One region of the Glutamicibacter sp. AOP5-A2-18 genome, then DNA from elsewhere that is predicted to be linked to it. Evidence: riboswitches for the same ligand, from Rfam matches in the RefSeq annotation. Region 1 holds a riboswitch; each other region holds the start of a gene.
The links. A riboswitch is a leader RNA that binds a small molecule or an ion and turns the genes downstream of it on or off. The one in region 1 is predicted to bind S-adenosylmethionine.
Positions count from the first base shown of each region.

Region 1 (6,010 bases):
AGTTCCCATGATTACTTCCCTGCTTTTGCTTCGCCGATAGAGTTCAGGCCATTTGGCACAGTGCCGTTGATGAAATAGTCGCCCACAGAGCGAGCCTTGAAGGCTACCGGGTTGTGGGTCGCAACTGTGCGTGCATTGCGCCAGAAACGATCTAACGATTTAGAGGTCGATACCGCTGACGCGCCGGTGACATCAAAGAGTTCGCTGGTGGCATCCAAAATCAGCTTTGGTGTGGTTACGTGAGCTTGTTGAACTGCCAACTCTGCACGCAGGTACGCAGCATCAGAATCCAAAGCCAGCTGCGGATCTAGGGCCGCGTCTAATTCGCGGGCTGCTGTGGTGACTATGCATTCAGCAGCAAAAACATTCGCCGCCAAGCGTCCAACCAACTCTTGAATCTGCGGATCATCCTTGAACAAAGAACCCGAACCGGTGTTAAAGGTGCGGGTACGCGTAGCTACGATCTGTGCTGCCTCATTGCGGGCGGCCTTACCGATGCCTACAAGTACCGACAGTAGACACAGTTGGAAGAACGCAGGTTCCAGAGTAGATGCGATTTTACGCTGAATAATGTTCTCGGCCTGAACCGGAACATCAGTGAATATGGCAGTACCGGTACCGGTCAATGGCTGGCCAAACCCATCCCAATCATCCAGGATTTCCACCCCGTCAGCGTTCCGGTCAACGATGGCGTACTGACGCCCTTCAACACCTTGCGTACTGGTCATGACCACAACCCAATCAGCAAAAATCGATCCGGTGGTGTAGTACTTTTCACCGCGCAAGACCCAGCCATCAGCGTTCTTCACGAGCTTGGTATTCGTGGTGCCTAATGCGTTGCCGCCACGTTCAGTTGCAGCGTTGCCAAAGATCTGACCATCCAGCACCCGTGGGAACCAACGGTCCTGAAACTTCTCGGGTTGCAATGCGATGGTCTCTACAAAGGCGAAATGGCTGCGCAACAAATGAGCCACATTGGAATCTGCCGTGGCAAGTTCAATCAGCAAACGGAAGAGGTGCTCGTGACTGACTGGTGTGCCACCGTGACTTTCAGGTACGCGCAACGTGGTAAATCCTGCGTCCTTGAGCCACTGCACCTGCTCAAATGGCAGAACACGGTTTTGTTCGCGTTCTCGGCTTCCCTCAGCTATTCGTGCGAAAACTTCACTGAAACGCTTGAGCAGTTCCTGGTAGTGGCTCTCTGTTGTTGCCGCGGCGATTGTCGTCATTGCTTCTCCCTGCAGGACATCGGTATCTAAGTTCAGTATCAAAAAGTAGTGGCCCCACGACGCGGATCAACTATCGTCGTGGGGCCAAGGCCTACTTATTCCAGGTGGCGAAATCTGCTTCCAGGTCGCGGTCCCATGGGGTGCCTAGAGCGCCGTCAAGGTAATCTGCGTACCACTTGCTTGACCTCATCTGAGTGATAAGCCTCTTCAAGGACTTTGCCCTTCTCGGTATCCATGAATCCAGGTTTGGCACCAATGATGTTGATGTATGGAAGTGCTTCTTCTTCCTTTTCAAAGAGCAACGCGTCGTCTGGGTTCAGACCAATCTCGGCGCCGAGGCGAGCAAAGAGGAATCCGGCGTCAACGTCCGGCAGAGTCTTGGACAATGACTGCTGATCAACTTCAACAAACTTGAAGTTCTTTGGGTTCTCCAAAATGTCATTCTGCGACAGGCGAATCACGCTCTTGTTTGGCGTGACCTTCAATACCCCTGCCTTATCAAGCAGGGCCAATGCGCGACCATTATTAGCGGTATCTACAGGCAATGCGATGGTGGCACCGTTAGGCAGTTCCTTGATGGAATCGTACTTTTTCGAGTACACGCCGGCTGGTGAACTGTACATGTAGAAGGCTGGATCCACATCCACGTTCTGGTCCTTCTTGAACTGCTCAAGGTAGGCACCGTGCTGGAAGAAGTTCGCATCATACTCACCGTTAGATACCACGTGGTTTGGCTGCACGATATCGGTGACATACGTGGCATCCAGCTTCCAACCCTTCTCAGCCAGTAGCTTCTGAGCGATCTTGGTGGGCTCCTGTGACGGAGCCGATTCGGTGACAATGATCTTGATGGTCTTGTCCCCAGTTCCGGAAGCTTCTCCGCCTCCGACCAGACCACATGAGGTTAGTCCTAAGAGTGCTGCCGAGCCAGCGGCGAAGGTCAAGAAAGTACGACGAGATACTGCCATGATGTTTTCCTTAGATAAAGTGCGAGTTGAGAAGAAGTGTTTAGCGTTTGTCTGCTGCACGCGAGAGCCGAGTACCAACAAACTGAACTGCGTGCACCAGCAAGATCATCAGAATGATCGCTAGGAGCATGACGCCGGTTTCGTAACGGTAGTAGCCGTAGCGGATAGCAAAATCGCCAATACCTCCGCCACCTACCAGACCGGCCATCGCTGAGTACGAGATGAAACTGACCGTCATGATGGTGACAGATGAGAGCAGTGCAGGTCTTGCCTCGACAAGTAATACTTCGCGAATGATCTGTCCGCGGGTAGCACCCATGGCCTGCGCAGCTTCAACAACTCCATTGCCAAGCTGGCTGATGTTCTGTTCCACAAAACGTGCAAAATAAGGAATCGCGTTAATCGTCAGCGGAACAATGACGGCAGCAGTTCCAATGGTCGTTCCCACCACAAACCGGGTGAACGGGATGATGGCAATCAGCAAAATAAGGAATGGGAAGGAACGGATGGTGTTCACTATTCCGTCAACAATCTGGTGCAACCGCGGACGGGGACGCAGACCATTAGGCGACATGGAGAACAGCCAGATCCCCAGTGGCGTTCCGAGCAAAATTGCAATTGGAATGGCGACCAGAAGCATGGCGAAAGTTTGTGCCATGGCCACCCAAATTTCCGGGGCCAGTTCAACAATTCGGTCAAAGTTAAAAGCTGCTGCACTGCCGTTGCTCGTGCCCAGCACTAGTGAAGATAAGTTCATTGGTAATCCAGGTTCTTTATACGCGCGCTACGTGGGCAGCTGATGAGGATGAAACGGGTTTTGGGCTGCGGTTCAACGTAATTTCATCGCTGATCAGATAGCGTCCGATAGGCGTCGTGGGTTCAAAGCCAGGCTCTTGCAACTCATTCAGGGCGAACTCTTCAACTACTGAACCGTCTTCCATTACCGAGACGCGGTCTGCGATGGCCTTAATAACGTTCATTTCGTGCGTGACAATAACTGTGGTGATTCCGAGGCTGGCGTTGATGTCGCTGAGGTACTGCAGCACCGAGGTCGTGGTTCGCGGATCCACTGCACTGGTCGGTTCATCGCACAAGAGGACTTTTGGCTCGGTCACCAACGCTCGTGCAATGGAGATGCGTTGCTTCTGACCGCCTGAAAGCTGTCCTGGGTATGCGCTGGCCTTGTCAGCCAAATCAACAATGGCCAAAGCTTCCAAGGCGCGTTCGCGACGCTCGTTTTTTGCTACACCAGCAAACTTCAGATTCAGTTCCACGTTCTGCAACGCGGTGCGATTGTTCAGCAGATTGAAGTGCTGAAAAATCATTCCGATTTCATGTCGTTGCTTACGCAAATCGCCATCGCTGAGTCCGGTAAGTTCCACGTCATCGACAAAAACCTGACCGGAGGTTGGGCGCTGAAGTAAGTTGATGTTGCGCAACAGCGTTGACTTGCCAGCACCGGAGAAGCCGATGATCCCGTGAATGCTTCCGGCTTCAATGTTCAGGGTCACGTCTTTAACTGCCGTGAATTGATCCTGGCCATTGCCAAATGTTGTTGTTACGTTCTCAAGACGAATCATCATCGCTCCTTTACTGCTTGGTTATACGGAGCGTTCTTCACGAGGAAAACCTGTCTTTAAACAGACTTTCCCGTCGCGAAGTGAAAGTACTCCATCGGTCCTGGCTGTAGCACCGCTCCCTTACGGGTGGTTGCTGCGACGTCGTTGAGCCAGATCTCTCAGTCGCTCTGGATGGTGTGTGTTCGGTTGTACGGTCCGAACGATTTAAGTCTGTCTTCCATGGCCATGACCGAACAATAATTACGTAAACGGAAGTCATGAAGTCACCAAAACTTACTCACAACGTCAAAAAATTGCTTTGGTTTGCGTAGCAATTCTTCACTTTCCTCAAAGGTTTCGAATCAAGACGACGACCCTTGACGTATTGATTCCCCTTTTGGTTTCATGCGCACGACTGACCGTCGGGAATTGAACCGCGAGGGACGTGGTTGTATTAGTTTGCAGACCAACGAGAGGACAACATGAAGATTGCAATTGCAGGAGCCACCGGACAGCTGGGCCAACTGGTTATCAACGCACTATTAGAGCGCGGTGCAGATCCTGCACAACTGGTTGCCCTTGGACGTTCTGAAGAAAAACTCGCTCCTCTGGCGGGCAAGGGTCTGGAGACCCGCGCCGCTGACTACAACGTCGAGGCAAGCCTGGTGTCAGCTCTCGAAGGCGTAGACAAGTTGCTTCTGATTTCAGGTAGCGAAGTTGGCCAGCGCATCACCCAGCATGAGAACGTCATCAACGCTGCCCAGCGCGTGAACGTATCGCTGATTGCTTATACCTCTATTGCCAATGCCCTGACCGGCAACATGAAACTGGCGCAAGAGCATGTGGCTACCGAACAGTTACTGGCGGGCTCCGGCATTGAATACGTCTTGCTACGCAACGGTTGGTACACCGAAAACTACACCGATCAGCTCCTGGGCTACCTCAACAGCCGCGTAGTTCTCGGCGCCGCAGGTAACGGCAGGATCAGCGCCGCCCCACGTGCCGACTACGCAGAAGCAGCCGCAGCGGTATTGCTCTCCGAAGAAAATGAGTCCGGCAAGATCTACGAACTTGGTGGCGACAAGGCCTTCACCCTGAGTCAGCTGGCCGGTGCCGTGGGCGCCGCCGCCGGCCAAGAGGTCAATTACCAGGAAGTTGAACCAGAGAAGCTCGTTGCGATCTACACCGAATCCGGCGTGCCAGCACAGTTTGCAGACATCCTGGTTGATACCGACGTGCAGGTTCGTGACGGTGCCCTGGAAGTGAACTCGGCAGATCTTTCCCAGCTCATTGGCCGTCCAACCGCATCGTTGGGTAAGACCATCAAGGAAGCTCTGGCTCAGTAAACTAACCAGCTGCACCAACGCTGAAGTGGGCAGTGATCCCCGACTGACTAGTCGGGGATCACTGCCCACAGTTCTAACGTCATAACTATAAATATTGTGATCACTTGCGCGGAATTACAACGCTTCTAAAAAGATGGCTCGTGTCACACCCCTAGCGCTTCGAGCACTTCCCGTAAATTGACGCATACTTCATCCCCACCTCTTTCAGGAGATCAGAGTATGCAACGATCAAGTTTGCGCGCTTTGGCTGGCGCAACGATTCTTTCTTTGGGACTAGGAGCTTTCACAGTCCTCCCGGCGAGCGCTGACCCAAGGCACACAGAAAAGACCCCGACTGCTACCGGTACCGGAGGCGCAGTAGCTTCCGTGGATCCAGAAGCTTCGGCAGCAGGACTCGAAGTATTGCGTAAGGGTGGCAACGCTGTTGATGCCGCGGTGGCTACCGCTGCAGCCCTAGGTGTCACCGAACCCTACAGCGCTGGCATTGGCGGCGGCGGCTACTTCATGTACTACGACGCGTCCACGGGCAAGGTCAGCACCATCGATGGGCGTGAAACCGCGCCGGCAGCAATACCGCATGATGCCTTCATCGATCCGGCTACCTCAAAGCCCTATAACTTCACCCCCGAACTGGTCACCAGCGGTGTAGCAGTAGGCGTTCCTGGCACCGTGGCCACCTGGCAACGGGCGCTAGATAACTGGGGTTCACAAAGCCTCAAGCAGGTTCTCAAACCGGCAACTCAGGTCGCCTCGCGAGGCTTTGTGGTGGACAAGACCTTCCATGAACAAACTCAAGATAACAAGGAACGCTTTGCTGCTTTCAGCTCAACCAGCGACCTCTTCTTGCCTGAGGGTGATGCCCCAAAGGTAGGCACCATTTTCAAGAATCCAGAGCTGGCCGACACGTA
Region 1 is NZ_JBQSVW010000001.1:294,064-300,073, reverse strand. Features, by position in the region: gene ACT3RW_RS01430 (NtaA/DmoA family FMN-dependent monooxygenase) at 1-9, opposite strand, end outside; gene ACT3RW_RS01425 (acyl-CoA dehydrogenase family protein) at 12-1,229, opposite strand; gene ACT3RW_RS01420 (MetQ/NlpA family ABC transporter substrate-binding protein) at 1,385-2,197, opposite strand; gene ACT3RW_RS01415 (methionine ABC transporter permease) at 2,238-2,954, opposite strand; gene ACT3RW_RS01410 (methionine ABC transporter ATP-binding protein) at 2,971-3,780, opposite strand; SAM riboswitch class I at 3,866-3,955, opposite strand; gene ACT3RW_RS01405 (SDR family oxidoreductase) at 4,239-5,102, shown strand; gene ggt (gamma-glutamyltransferase) at 5,322-6,010, shown strand, end outside.

Region 2 (6,010 bases), 2.9 Mb from region 1:
ACCCTCGTGGTCCGGGTTGACCCGGACACCGTACAGCGAGTGCGTGATCACGGAACCGCAGGGACTAACCGCGTGTGGTCTCAATTCGGTCCGGACGATGCACCGATTAGTCTTCCGCTCTATGACGGCGCATTGGAACCATCTCGCTGGGCGCCACAACAACCCCAATCCCGCTCTTAGAAAACGACGGAGTTTTCCATGTCTTCGACCCCCACACTTACTCGCACCCTGAAATTGTCTTCCTTGGTGATCTTTGGGTTGGCCTACCTGACACCCCTGATTGTCTTAGGCATCTTTGGTGTCATTGCGTCTGAAACCGGTGGCGCCAGCGCCAGCGCCTACCTGATTGCTCTACTGGCAATGCTCTTTACCGCAAATAGCTACGGCCGGATGGCTGCAGCGTACCCGGTGGCCGGTTCTGCCTACACTTACGTACGCAAGACCATCGACGGACGGATCGGTTTCCTCGTCGGTTGGGCCACTATGCTTGACTACCTCTTCCTTCCCATGGTGATTTGGCTGATCGGTGGCTCGTACTTGCAAGCCCAATTCCCTGCCGCGCCGATGCCGGTGTGGATCCTTGGCTTCATTGTGCTGACAACCATTTTGAATATCATCGGCATCAAGGTGGCAGACCGGGTGAATCTGGTACTCATGTCCTTCCAGATCTTGGTCATCGTTTTCTTCGTAGTTCTCTCCGTGGCCAGTGTCTCCAGCGAGCACGGCGCAGGCGCTCTAGTGAGCTCTTCTCCGTTTACCGGGATCGGCGCGAGCACAACAGGTATCGCCGCTGGTGCAGCCATCGCCGCATACTCGTTCCTTGGATTTGATGCGGTGACCACTCTGACCGAAGAGACCGTGGAACCCCGGCGCACCGTCCCCAAGGCCATCATGCTCGTTGCCCTCATAGGTGGAGGCATTTTTGTCATCGTGGCCTACACAGTACAGCTGGTGCATCCAGGCGGTGTCTTTGAGAATTCTAATGCTGCGGGTTTCGAAATAGCACAGCACATTGGTGGCAATTTATTTGGTGCTATTTTCTTGGCCGCACTAGTTATCGCCCAGTTCACCTCAGGTATCGCCGCTCAGGCTGCTGGCAGTCGACTGCTCTACGCCATGGGTCGAGACGGAGTACTGCCACGCAGCTTCTTTGGGAAGCTGAACCAGCGTTGGAGCACCCCGGTCTTCTCTATCTTGGCCATCGCAGTTGTGGGCTTGATCGCCATGTTCATGGATGTGGCCACCTCAACCTCATTCATTAACTTCGGTGCTTTCATCTCGTTCATCATGGTCAACGTGTCGGTCATTGTTTATTGGGATCGCCAACGTCGCGCAGGCAACAAGCTTAATGCAATGCTCTACGTGCTGTGCCCAGCTATTGGTGTTCTAGTCATCGCGTTCCTACTCACGCAGCTTGATATTCATGCCGTAATTATCGGCAGCATCTGGCTGGCCATCGGAACCATTATTTTGGCAACCACCACCAAGGGCTTCAAGAATCAGCCATCGCAGATGGCCTTGGAAGGCGCAAGCTAAAAAATAGAAGATTCGATAGCCAGTTCAAGGGACAGACCGCTGGCGGCCTGTCCCTTGAACTCCATCAACTGGATTGGATTCTAGAACCCGGCGTCAATGATTCGCCGGATAGCGGTCACTGGACTCAAACGGGTCCGCAGGTTTGGGAAATCTTTCCAGTGCTCGGGAACCAAGCTTCGACCATACATCCCGCCGTCGTCACGGCACAGGTGCAGCTCATCCAATCGGACTTCCAGATTCAGCTTCGCCAGATCCGAAGTATGCCGGCTGCGACTTATCTCAACTGCCCGCTTCAAGGACGCGTGGATCAAAAGGTACAAGTCCGAACCGATGCCGACCGATTCCCAACGCTGAATATATTCGTCATAGCCCTCAGCTTTGTAGCACTGGCCATTGGTCAAGCGCCGGTGCCGGGAATTGTTACTCATAAAATCGCTCCAAGAATTGCGCGTTCTCGTCTGCACCCGGGCAACGTAAGGAGCTTCCAACAGCGCCGAATACCAGCGGAGCTTGCGTTGCCTTTCTTCACTCAAGTCTGCTTCGTCGGACAGAAACGGCAATCCATATTGATCAACCCTGCTGTTGCTGGTTTCCTCGCCAAATATCTCCTTCGTCCATTCACGGAAGTCGAATTCATGCTTGTCATCAATTGGCTGATTAGCCATGGAAATTCTCCTAGCGTGAGAGCGGTGCCGCCCCGTACCGAATACTGGACGGGGCAAACCGCTAACTGAACCGATGACATTTGCCTCGGAACGGTTCTTCCCCTGGGGCACCCCGTGAGCCGGAGAGGGGTTGCCGTACGACTAGCCAGGTACTTTACGTCGTAACTCTTGAACCTGTTTTCAACCATAGGACAATGCACCGACAGTTTGAACACAAGTGATTGACCATCCTTTAGCTAAGATCAGACTGGTCATCATCACCGCGTCCCAGAGGCCCATGAAAACTCGCTCGCAACGCTTAGAAATTACCGCGCTCCTGGGAACCCAGACGCTGTTTAATATCGGCTTCTACGCTGTAGTCCCCTTCCTTGCGGTAGTCCTCAGCAATGATTTCCTGTTGGCATCTACCGCGGTGGGTCTGATCTTAGGAATCAGAACTTTTGCCCAGCAAGGACTGTTCTTAGCTGGTGGCACTCTGGCGGATCGCTTCGGCGCCCGCACCATGATTCTGATCGGCTGCGCGGTACGTGCCGCAGGTTTCCTCACTTTGGCCGCATCCCTATGGTCTAGTACTCCACACTTGGGAATGTTCATTTTTGGCGCACTGCTCACCGGATTTGGTGGGGCACTATTCTCCCCGGGACTAAACATCTTGGTGGCGGCTGCCCAAAGCGCGCGGGATCAAGGACAAGTCCAGCACGTTCGGCGGGCTACGCTCTTTGCGTGGCTGAGCATCACGGGTGAAATTGGCGCCGTCACCGGACCTTTGGTGGGTTCGGCCCTGTGGGGCTGGGGATTTTCCACCGTGGCAGGTTTTGGCGCAGTATTCTTTGTGGCCATCGGAATCTTCTTGGCGCTCACTCTTGGCAAGACTGACACGGCGAGCGCACTGTCGGCTGCTACCGGTGCAGGAACTAAAGCATCGAAGCCTCACAGTAGCTTCCGAGAATGTCTGCGCGACCGCCAGTTCTTGGCCTTCTGTTCGCTGCATGCCGCGGACCTATTGGCCTACAACCAGCTGTATCTAGCTATTCCTTTGGAACTTGAACGCCAAGACATGCCTACCCAGTGGTTGGGGCTGATCTTTGCGTGGATCTCCATTTTGACCCTGAGCCTGCAGATTCCCTTATCGTGGCTTGCTGCAAGAATCGGCCCAGCTGCAACGTTGCGCATGGGCTATATTCTCAGCGCCTTGGGGTTTAGTGTTTTGGCCTTCATCCCTTCATCAGCCTTTGGTGAGGAAACCAGCTTGGTGCGAATTCTTTGCGCAGTCACCCTGATGACCCTGGGTCATATGAGTGTTCATCCCACCGCGCTCAGTCTTGTTCCAAAATTTGCCGGGCTCAACGCTACCGGCTCCTACTTCGGATTACTCTCCACCTGCGGCGGCCTAGCAGTACTTCTAGGCAACATGCTCTTTGGCTGGTTACTCTCACACACCGCAGGCGCAGCCGAGTTGTCCTTTATCCCTTGGCTAGTCATGATCATTCCGCTGTTGCTGGCTTCGTGGCTTGGTTCTCGGTTGGTTCGTGACCGCATGCTACGCACACGCAGTGCGTGAACTGCGACACATAACGCAAAATGTCCTCAGAACTTCCACGGTTGACACCAACTTTCTACTACTCAGCTAGCGTTCTATCGCAGTCCAGAATCCCGAAGTTCTAAAGGGGTCTTCATGGCCTTTTATTGCTTCATGAGAAATCAAGGAATTAGGGTACGCTTACCAAGGCTCTAAGACATTGGATGCCAATTCATCACGTATTGCCGAAGGATTTCCATGAACCTTGGACGATTGAGCGTAGCTGCAAGTTTTGCAGCGGTAGCCCTCGCACTAACTGCCTGCAGTTCCACCGCCACCCCCGCTCCGGATGCAGCAGCGGATGCCGAAGCCCGCGTAGTTGTAGCGAACTTCCGTGCCCCAATTTCCAACTGGGCTTTGGAAAGCGATGACGCTTATGTGCTCTCAATCGCCGGTTGCTTGGAAACCCTGACCAAGTATGACCAGACCGAGAAGAAGGTAGAGCCAATGCTCGCCACTTCTTGGAAGCAGACCTCGGATACCGCATGGGAATTCGACCTGCGCAAGAACGTAAAGTTCCAGGACGGCACCGACTTCAACGCCAAGGCTGTTGCTAATTCACTGAACCATGTTCTTGATGCCACCGCACCAGCACGTGCAGTGAACCCTAAGACCATCAAGAAGGTAGAAGCCCTCGACGCTGATACCGTACGCGTCACCACCCCGGCAGCTGATCCGCTCTTGCCGTATCGCATTGCCAGCGTGAATGCCGGCGTGCTCTCGGGTGCTGCGTACACCGACAAGGGCATTGATCCGATGAATCACTGCACCGGGCCTTTCGCTCCGGTTTCAGAGAAGGCCGGACAGTCCTTGACCTTGGACCGCAACAAGAATTACTGGGATGGTGAGGTGAAACTGGCCGGCGGCGAAATCCGCTACATCACCGACGGCGCCACCCGCTCCACCCAGGTACAGACCGGTGAAGCGGACATCTCCATGTCCATCCCGGCCACCAGCTTGGCTACCTTGGAAGCAGACGAGAAGATCAGCGTGCTCAAGGCCGACTCTCCTCGCACCTCGACCCTGTACCTGAACAACTCGCGTGCCCCTTTCGACAACGTGGACCTGCGCAGGGCCGCCACCATGGCCTTGGATCTGCCAGCCATAGCCGCCAGCATCTATGAAGGCGCCGCCCAACCTGCCACCGGTCCCTTTGCACCAAGCGAGCCTTGGGCCAACCCGGATCTGACCGTACCCCAGGTGAATCTCGAGGAAGCCAAAAAGCTGGTGGAAGCCTCGGGCTACAAGCAAGACAAGCCGCTGGACATCATTGCGATCACCGAGCGTGCCGAATTCGCTGGCGTGGGCGCCATCATCCAGGAGCAGTTCAAGCAGATCGGCTTGAAGGCCAATGTCGTCACCAAGTCCTACGGCGCAGTGGAGCCAGATGTGCTGGCCGGCAAGTACGACATGATCCTCAGCCAGCGCAACCGGATGATCGATATCGCTGACCCCATCGGCTTCCTGCAGGCCGACTACACCTGCGAGGGTGGATACAACCTGAGCCACTACTGCAACAAGGACTACGACAAGCTGGTGGGCCAGGCCCAAGTTGAGAAGGACCAGGCCAAGCGCAATGATCTCTACCGCCAGGCCGGAGACATCCTCGCCAAGGATGCCGTGAACGTCTGGCTGGTTAATGAGCAGGCCATCGACGGTGTGGGCTCCAAGGTCCAGGGCTATGTCCAGGACCCGCTGACCCGCTATGTGATGACCAAGGACCTGGCGAAAACCAAATAGCGTGTCACCACTAGCCACCGTGCTGCGCCGGGTCGTTGGCCTCGGCGCAGCAGTTCTGCTTTCCTCCTTCGCGGTCTTCCTTGTCCCCTTCGTCTCCCCCGGGGACCCCGTGCGGTCCTTGCTGCGCGCAAGAATGGATTTTGGCGAAGCTGATGAGGCGACGGTTCAGGCCTATGCTGAGCAGTTTGGCCTCAACGACCCGATGCTGGTGCAGTTCGGGCGATGGCTGGGTCGGTTCTTCACCGGAGATATGGGCATCTCGCATATCAGCGGCACCCCCGTAGCAGACCAGGTATTGCCGGCCATCGGCGTCACCCTGTCATTGGCAGGCACCGCCTTGCTGGCAGCCATCCTTGTATCGATTCTTTTGGGAGTTATTTCAGCCACCCGCGCCGGGCAATGGCCCGACAAGCTGATCACCTCGATCACCCATGCGCTCATCGCCATTCCCGAATACGCGTTGGCGCCATTGCTGGTTCTGCTCTTTGCC
Region 2 is NZ_JBQSVW010000001.1:3,209,005-3,215,014, forward strand. Features, by position in the region: gene ACT3RW_RS15400 (carbon-nitrogen hydrolase family protein) at 1-180, shown strand, start outside; gene ACT3RW_RS15405 (APC family permease) at 199-1,536, shown strand; gene ACT3RW_RS15410 (hypothetical protein) at 1,617-2,201, opposite strand; SAM riboswitch class IV at 2,259-2,375, opposite strand; gene ACT3RW_RS15415 (MFS transporter) at 2,479-3,762, shown strand; gene ACT3RW_RS15420 (ABC transporter substrate-binding protein) at 3,979-5,520, shown strand; gene ACT3RW_RS15425 (ABC transporter permease) at 5,522-6,010, shown strand, end outside.
Region 2: another riboswitch for S-adenosylmethionine. It lies ahead of ACT3RW_RS15410 (hypothetical protein); the one in region 1 lies ahead of ACT3RW_RS01410 (methionine ABC transporter ATP-binding protein).

Region 3 (6,010 bases), 410 kb from region 1:
GCTTTGCCAGCGCAGTGTCGCGAGGGAACGGTGCCATGCCACAGTTGGTGCTCGCAATCAGCTTGTCCGCGTCCACAAATTCCAACGCCTTGCGCAAGGTCTGAGCGACTTCTTCTGGGCTTTCAACGGTTTCGCTGGCCACATCGATGGCGCCGAGCATGACCTTCTTGCCGCGGACCATCTCAACGACTTCAATCGGCACGTTGGAGTGGTGCGATTCCAAAGATACGGTGTTGATGGTTGAGGCCTGCAGTAGTGGGAAGGACTTCTCGTAGTGGCGCCACTGAGCGCCGAGGGTGGCCTTCCAATCATTATTGGCCTTGATGCCGTAACCGAAACAGATGTGAGCGACGGTTTCAGCTTTTAACCCTTCGCATGCGCGCTCCAGCGCTGCAATGCCCCAGTCAGCAACTTCGTCAAAAAAGACGTTGAACGCTGGCTCGTCGAATTGGATGACATCCACTCCAGCGGCTTCGAGTTCCTTGGCTTCCTGATTCAGGATGGTAGCGAACTCCCAGGCCAATTTTTCGCGGCTCTGGTAGTGAGCGTCATACAAGGTGTCCACCATGGTCATTGGGCCAGGCAACGTCCACTTAATCTGCTTGTCAGTGTATGAACGCAGGAACTTTGCATCGTCAACAAATACTGGCTTTTTTCGCTCTACTGCACCAACAACAGTGGGCACGCTTGCGTCGTAGCGGTTGCGGATGCGCACGGTCTCACGCTTTTCAAAGTCAACACCGCTCAGGTGCTCAATGAAGGTTGTGACGAAGTGCTGACGGGTCTGTTCGCCATCGCTAATGATGTCGATGCCACGCTGAGTCTGCTCCAGTACGGCAGCGCGCATGGCATCTTGCTTTCCTTCGCTCAGCTCGGAACCTTGGAGCTTCCAATCGGACCACAGGGTCTCAGGTTGGGCCAGCCATGAAGGCTTGGGGAGGCTGCCGACGATTGAGGTTGGAATTAGCTTTGAAGTCATCGTTTATCTTTCGATTCTCAGGCGACAGGAGTTGGGCAGGTGGCGGAAAATTGGTTGAGCAATTCTTGATTAGGGATGATGAAGTGCTCCTGCGTGTACTTACCCTGGCTAGCTCCGAGTCGGGTGCGTTCTTCGCGGTCGTAGTCGATCCGAGTCGGAGCGAAGTCCTGAGCGCTCAGGCTTGGACGGTAGACCGACGGGGCAGCACAATTGGCGTTGTAAATCTCGGGGCGGTAGATCTTCTGAAAGGTCTCCATGGTGCTAATCAGACTGATCAACTGCAGGTTGGTGTAGTCATTGAGTAGATCGCCACGGAAGTAGAAAGCCAGTGGAGCTACGGAACCTGCAGGCATGAAGTAGCGCACCTGCAAACCCATTTTGCCGAAGTAGGTATCGGTCAGGGAGTTCTCGTCCTGCTGGTATTCCAAGCCAAGGACCGGGTGACTATTGCCGGTGCGGTAGTAGGTTTTGGAAGTGGAGACGCTGATGGCGACCACTGGCAACTGGTTAAAACGCTGCTGGTAGGCTTCCGAATCCAAGAAATGCTGGAAGAGCTGGCCGTGAAGGTCGCCGAAATCTTCAGGTAACTTAGGAGCACCCGAGCCGTTGCTGGCCGCCGGAAGCACCACACTGAAGTCATAATCGCGGACGTAAGAAGAGAAATTATTGCCCACCATGCCATGGCTACGGGTACCGGTGAGGCGGTCGACAACGATGGTGTCTAGAACTTCAAGAAGCGGAAAATCCTGCTCTTCATTCTCGGCGGCAAAATGCACGTTGGCCGAGATGATTTCCAGTTCGAGCTCATAACGATCGCCGGCAGGATTGTCCCAGTGAGCCAGCGAATTGAAGCGACGGTTGATCATCGTCAGGGCGTTGCGCAGGTTCTGTTGGCGATTCTCACCACGGGCCAGATTTGCGAAGTTTGTGGTCACTCGTGAGGTGGCACAGGGAGTGTAATTCTCGTCGAATTTGGTGGTGCTAATGCTGAAAGTGAACTCGTCTGCCATGGCGGCCAATCTTGTGATGAGGGCCTGGGCAGGCCGAAAGTAAGTCGATGCGTCCATCATGCAGGGTCTTCATTGATATCAGGTAACTCGATATAACTATGGATTCATATAGACTCAATCTATGGTTCAAGGAACAAGCGGTTTAACATTGCAACAGCTTCGCTACTTCACCGCGGTCGCTACCGAGGGCTCCATCTCCGGTGCCGCCGACCTAATTTACGTCGCGCAGCCCAGCATGTCCGCGGCCATGAAAGAGCTCGAATCACGAGTGGGGCGCACCTTGCTGATGCGATCCGCGAGGGGCGTGACGCTCACCGCCGAAGGCGCGGAATTCCTCGGCTATGCCCGACAGGTCCTGGAGCAGGTGGAGCTGCTGGAGCATCGCTACCTCGGCCGTCCTTCCGCAAGGCGACTGCTGGGCGTCTCCACCCAGCACTACTCATTTTCGGTTGATGCCTTTGTGCGCATGGTTCAGGCCAGCGGCGCAGAGGAGTACCAATTTTCGCTCCGTGAGACCCGCACCGAGGAAATCATTGAGGACGTACGCACTCTACGTAGCGACATTGGGATCTTGTACCGCAACGACTTCAACCGGAAAGTGATCGACAAGCTGCTGCGCGAATCCAGGCTTGTCTTCCATCCGCTGTTCTTGGCCGATCCGCACATTTTTATCTCGCGCAGCAACCCGCTGGCCTCGCGTGCACAGGTGACGCTTGAAGACCTCGAGGACCTGCCGCGGCTTACCTTCGACCAGGGTGCAAACAACTCCTTCTACTTTTCCGAAGAGGTGCTCTCCACCCGTTCAAGCCAACGCGAAATTCAAGTCTCGGACCGCGCCACGATCTTTAACCTCATGATCGGCTTGGGCGGGTACACCATCTCCACCGGCATCATCAGCGACGAGCTTGATCCCTCCATCGTTGCCATCCCGCTGTCCATCGACGAGCGAATCGAGATCGGTTGGATCGACCACGCCGGGATCCCGCTCACCGATCAAGCGCAGCGTTATTTGGAAGAAGTGCGTGCGGTGGTCGCCAGCTTTGACGTTGAGGTGCTGGGCTAAAACCGTAACAGTGTGTCATCTCTAGCCTTCGAGTCGTCACACTAGCAGGGCAAAACTGCTAGATTCCACGGATTATGCTCAAAGTGGCGCGTCATAAACAGGTCGTAAACCCCGTGTCATCATGACAACTTGGCGACATATGAAGCGTGGCGACCTTGTATGAAGCCGTGAGCCCAATGCCGCTTGCGCCGCCCGGGGCAGATATCGAACCATGGAAGAACAACAAACCATCAAGAGCGACTAAGAGATCTGGCTCGAAGACGTCGCAGCAACCATCGGGAAACCGAAAGGTGCTAATGCCAGGGACGATGGAGCAGTTCCGAACGCTTTTAAGCGCACTGTGCCTCGTACCAAGTCAGTGTTCGGGCTTTGGTACGGGTTACATCTTTCGGTGCACTCCCTCGCTAGGAAACGAGAAGGAGCTATGAGCCAAGGAACCGACGCGGTCCACGCAGGGTATCGACCAAGCGGAGATTTCCGCCCGATGCTGCCACCACTACATAACTCCGCAGCGTACCAATTTGAATCCCATGCTGAAGCGATCGAAAAGTTCGCTATGCGCCAGTCCGGGTTCACGTACTCACGCACCGGTAACCCCACCGTTTCGATCCTCGAACAGCGTGTAGCCGCGCTGGAAGGTGGAGCTCAGGCGGTGGCCACCGCCTCGGGACAGGCAGCTGTTTCACTGTCCCTGTTGGCGCTGACCCAGGGACCTAAGCACATTGTGGCGTCTTCCTCGCTATACGGCGGCACGGTGGACCTACTGACCGACTCCTTCGCCGACTTTGGCATCCGCGTCAGCTTTGTTGACCAAGCCGATCCGGCAGCCTGGGCCGGGGCCATCGAGGATGAGACCCGCGCGTTTTTCCTAGAGTCCGTGTCCAACCCGCTGTGCACGGTGGCCGATCTTCCCGCTATTTCGGCGATCGCCCACGAGCACAACATCCCGGTGGTCGTGGATAACACCCTGGCCACCCCGTTGAACTTCCGCCCGCTAGATTTTGGCGCGGATATTGTGGTCCACTCGGCCACCAAGGGTCTGGCCGGCCATGGCTCGGTACTTGGCGGCGTGGTGGTGGATTCGGGAAAGTTCGACTTCTCCGATCCGCTGCGTTGGCCACAGATTGCCGCCCCACGCGTGCGGTTGAACAATACTTCCTTGCTCGAACGCCACGACTCTGCTGCCTATGCGATGCTGGTGCGTTCCAAGTTCCTGCACGATCTAGGTCCGGCATTAGCTCCGGCCAGCGCCCAAGGCATTTTGGCCGGCATCGAAACTTTGCCGGTGCGTGCAGCGCATGTACAGCGCAGCGTGAGCACCCTGATCCAAGAGCTCTCCGGCCACCCGGGCATCGCGGCCATCCATCACCCCTCACAATCCAGCCACCCGAGCCACACCGTGGCCCAACAGCTCACCCCCAAGGGCACCGGCTGCGTGCTGGCCATCGAGTTGGCACACCCGTCGCTAGTTTCCCCGGTGATTGATGGGCTAGAACTGATCAGTTTGGCCGCGAACGTGGGGGACACCCGCACGATGATTTTGCACCCGGCCACCATGACCCATTGCCGGCTCTCGGCCGATCAGTTGGCCGACGCTGGCCTGAACGCCTCCACCCTGCGCCTTTCGGTCGGGCTTGAAGATCCTGTGGATCTGCTCGCAGACCTGAACCGCGCGCTTGATAATGCACTAAACCGGGCCCTGGCCCCACAAACTCAAGGAGCATGATGACTGGCTTCAACACTCAGGCCGTACACGCAGGCCAGGAAAAAGACCCACACACCGGCGCCGTTGTTCCGCCGATCTACCAGACCAGCACCTTCATCCAGGACGGTATTAACGTACTGCGATCCGGGCACGAATACTCCCGCGGCTCCAACCCCACTCGAGATGGTTTCCAAGACCAGCTCACCATCCTAGAAAACGGCGCGGCCGGTTTTGCCTTCGCCTCAGGTATCGCCGCCGAAGATGCGCTGCTGCGTGCCGTGCTGGAACCGGGCGATCACATCGTTCTGGGCGCCGACGGTTACGGCGGCACCAACCGGTTGATCTCCAAATTGCACAGCAAATGGGGCATCACCTCCTCGGCGGTAGACATCACCAACTTGGATTCGGTGCGAGCTGCACTGCAACCCAATACCGCCCTGCTCTGGGTGGAAACCCCGTCCAACCCACTGCTTGGCATCGCCGATCTAGCCGGCTGGGCCCAGCTGGCCAAGGAAATTGGTGCCCTGCTGGTGGTTGATAACACCTTCGCTACCCCTTATCTACAGCGCCCGCTGGACTTCGGCGCGCACGCGGTAGTTCACTCCACCACCAAGTACATCGGCGGGCACTCCGACGTGCTCGGTGGTGCGGTAATTGTGGCCGATCACCTCTTCCGCGGCCAGTCCCTGGCCGAAGCGGTCGGCTACCAGCAGTTTGCCGGCGGTGCGGTGGCCGGACCGCAGGATTCCTACCTGGCCGCCCGCGGACTGAAAACCCTGGGCCTGCGCATGGAACGTCACTGTTCCACCGCCGATAAGCTGGCCCGCTGGCTTGACGCGCAGCCAGAAGTGACCCGCGTGTACTACCCGGGTCTGGAAACCCACCCCGGGCACGAACTGGCCAAGCGCCAGCAGCGCGGTTTTGGCGGCATTGTTTCGCTGCAGCTCACCGATGAAGCCGGCGCCCGCGCCTTCGCTGAATCCATGGAGTACTTCCAGCTCTCGGTCTCCTTAGGCGGGGTGGAATCGCTGGTCTGTTATCCGCGCGAAATGACTCACGCATCGCTGATTGGCACCGAACTGGAGATCCCGGACAACCTAGTCCGTCTCTCGGTGGGCATCGAAGAGGTCGAAGATCTGATCGCCGATCTGGAACGTGGACTGATTGCCGCCCGCGCAGCGTCGAACGCCTCGCGATCCGCGGCCAAGCCCGTAACCCAAGGGACCCGGCAGAGCGCATCCGCCTTCGCTACC
Region 3 is NZ_JBQSVW010000001.1:702,244-708,253, forward strand. Features, by position in the region: gene ACT3RW_RS03375 (methionine synthase) at 1-979, opposite strand, end outside; gene ACT3RW_RS03380 (putative oxygenase MesX) at 997-1,989, opposite strand; gene ACT3RW_RS03385 (LysR family transcriptional regulator) at 2,111-3,052, shown strand; SAM riboswitch class I at 3,277-3,367, shown strand; gene ACT3RW_RS03390 (O-acetylhomoserine aminocarboxypropyltransferase/cysteine synthase family protein) at 3,477-4,778, shown strand; gene ACT3RW_RS03395 (cystathionine gamma-synthase) at 4,778-6,010, shown strand, end outside.
Region 3: another riboswitch for S-adenosylmethionine. It lies ahead of ACT3RW_RS03390 (O-acetylhomoserine aminocarboxypropyltransferase/cysteine synthase family protein); the one in region 1 lies ahead of ACT3RW_RS01410 (methionine ABC transporter ATP-binding protein).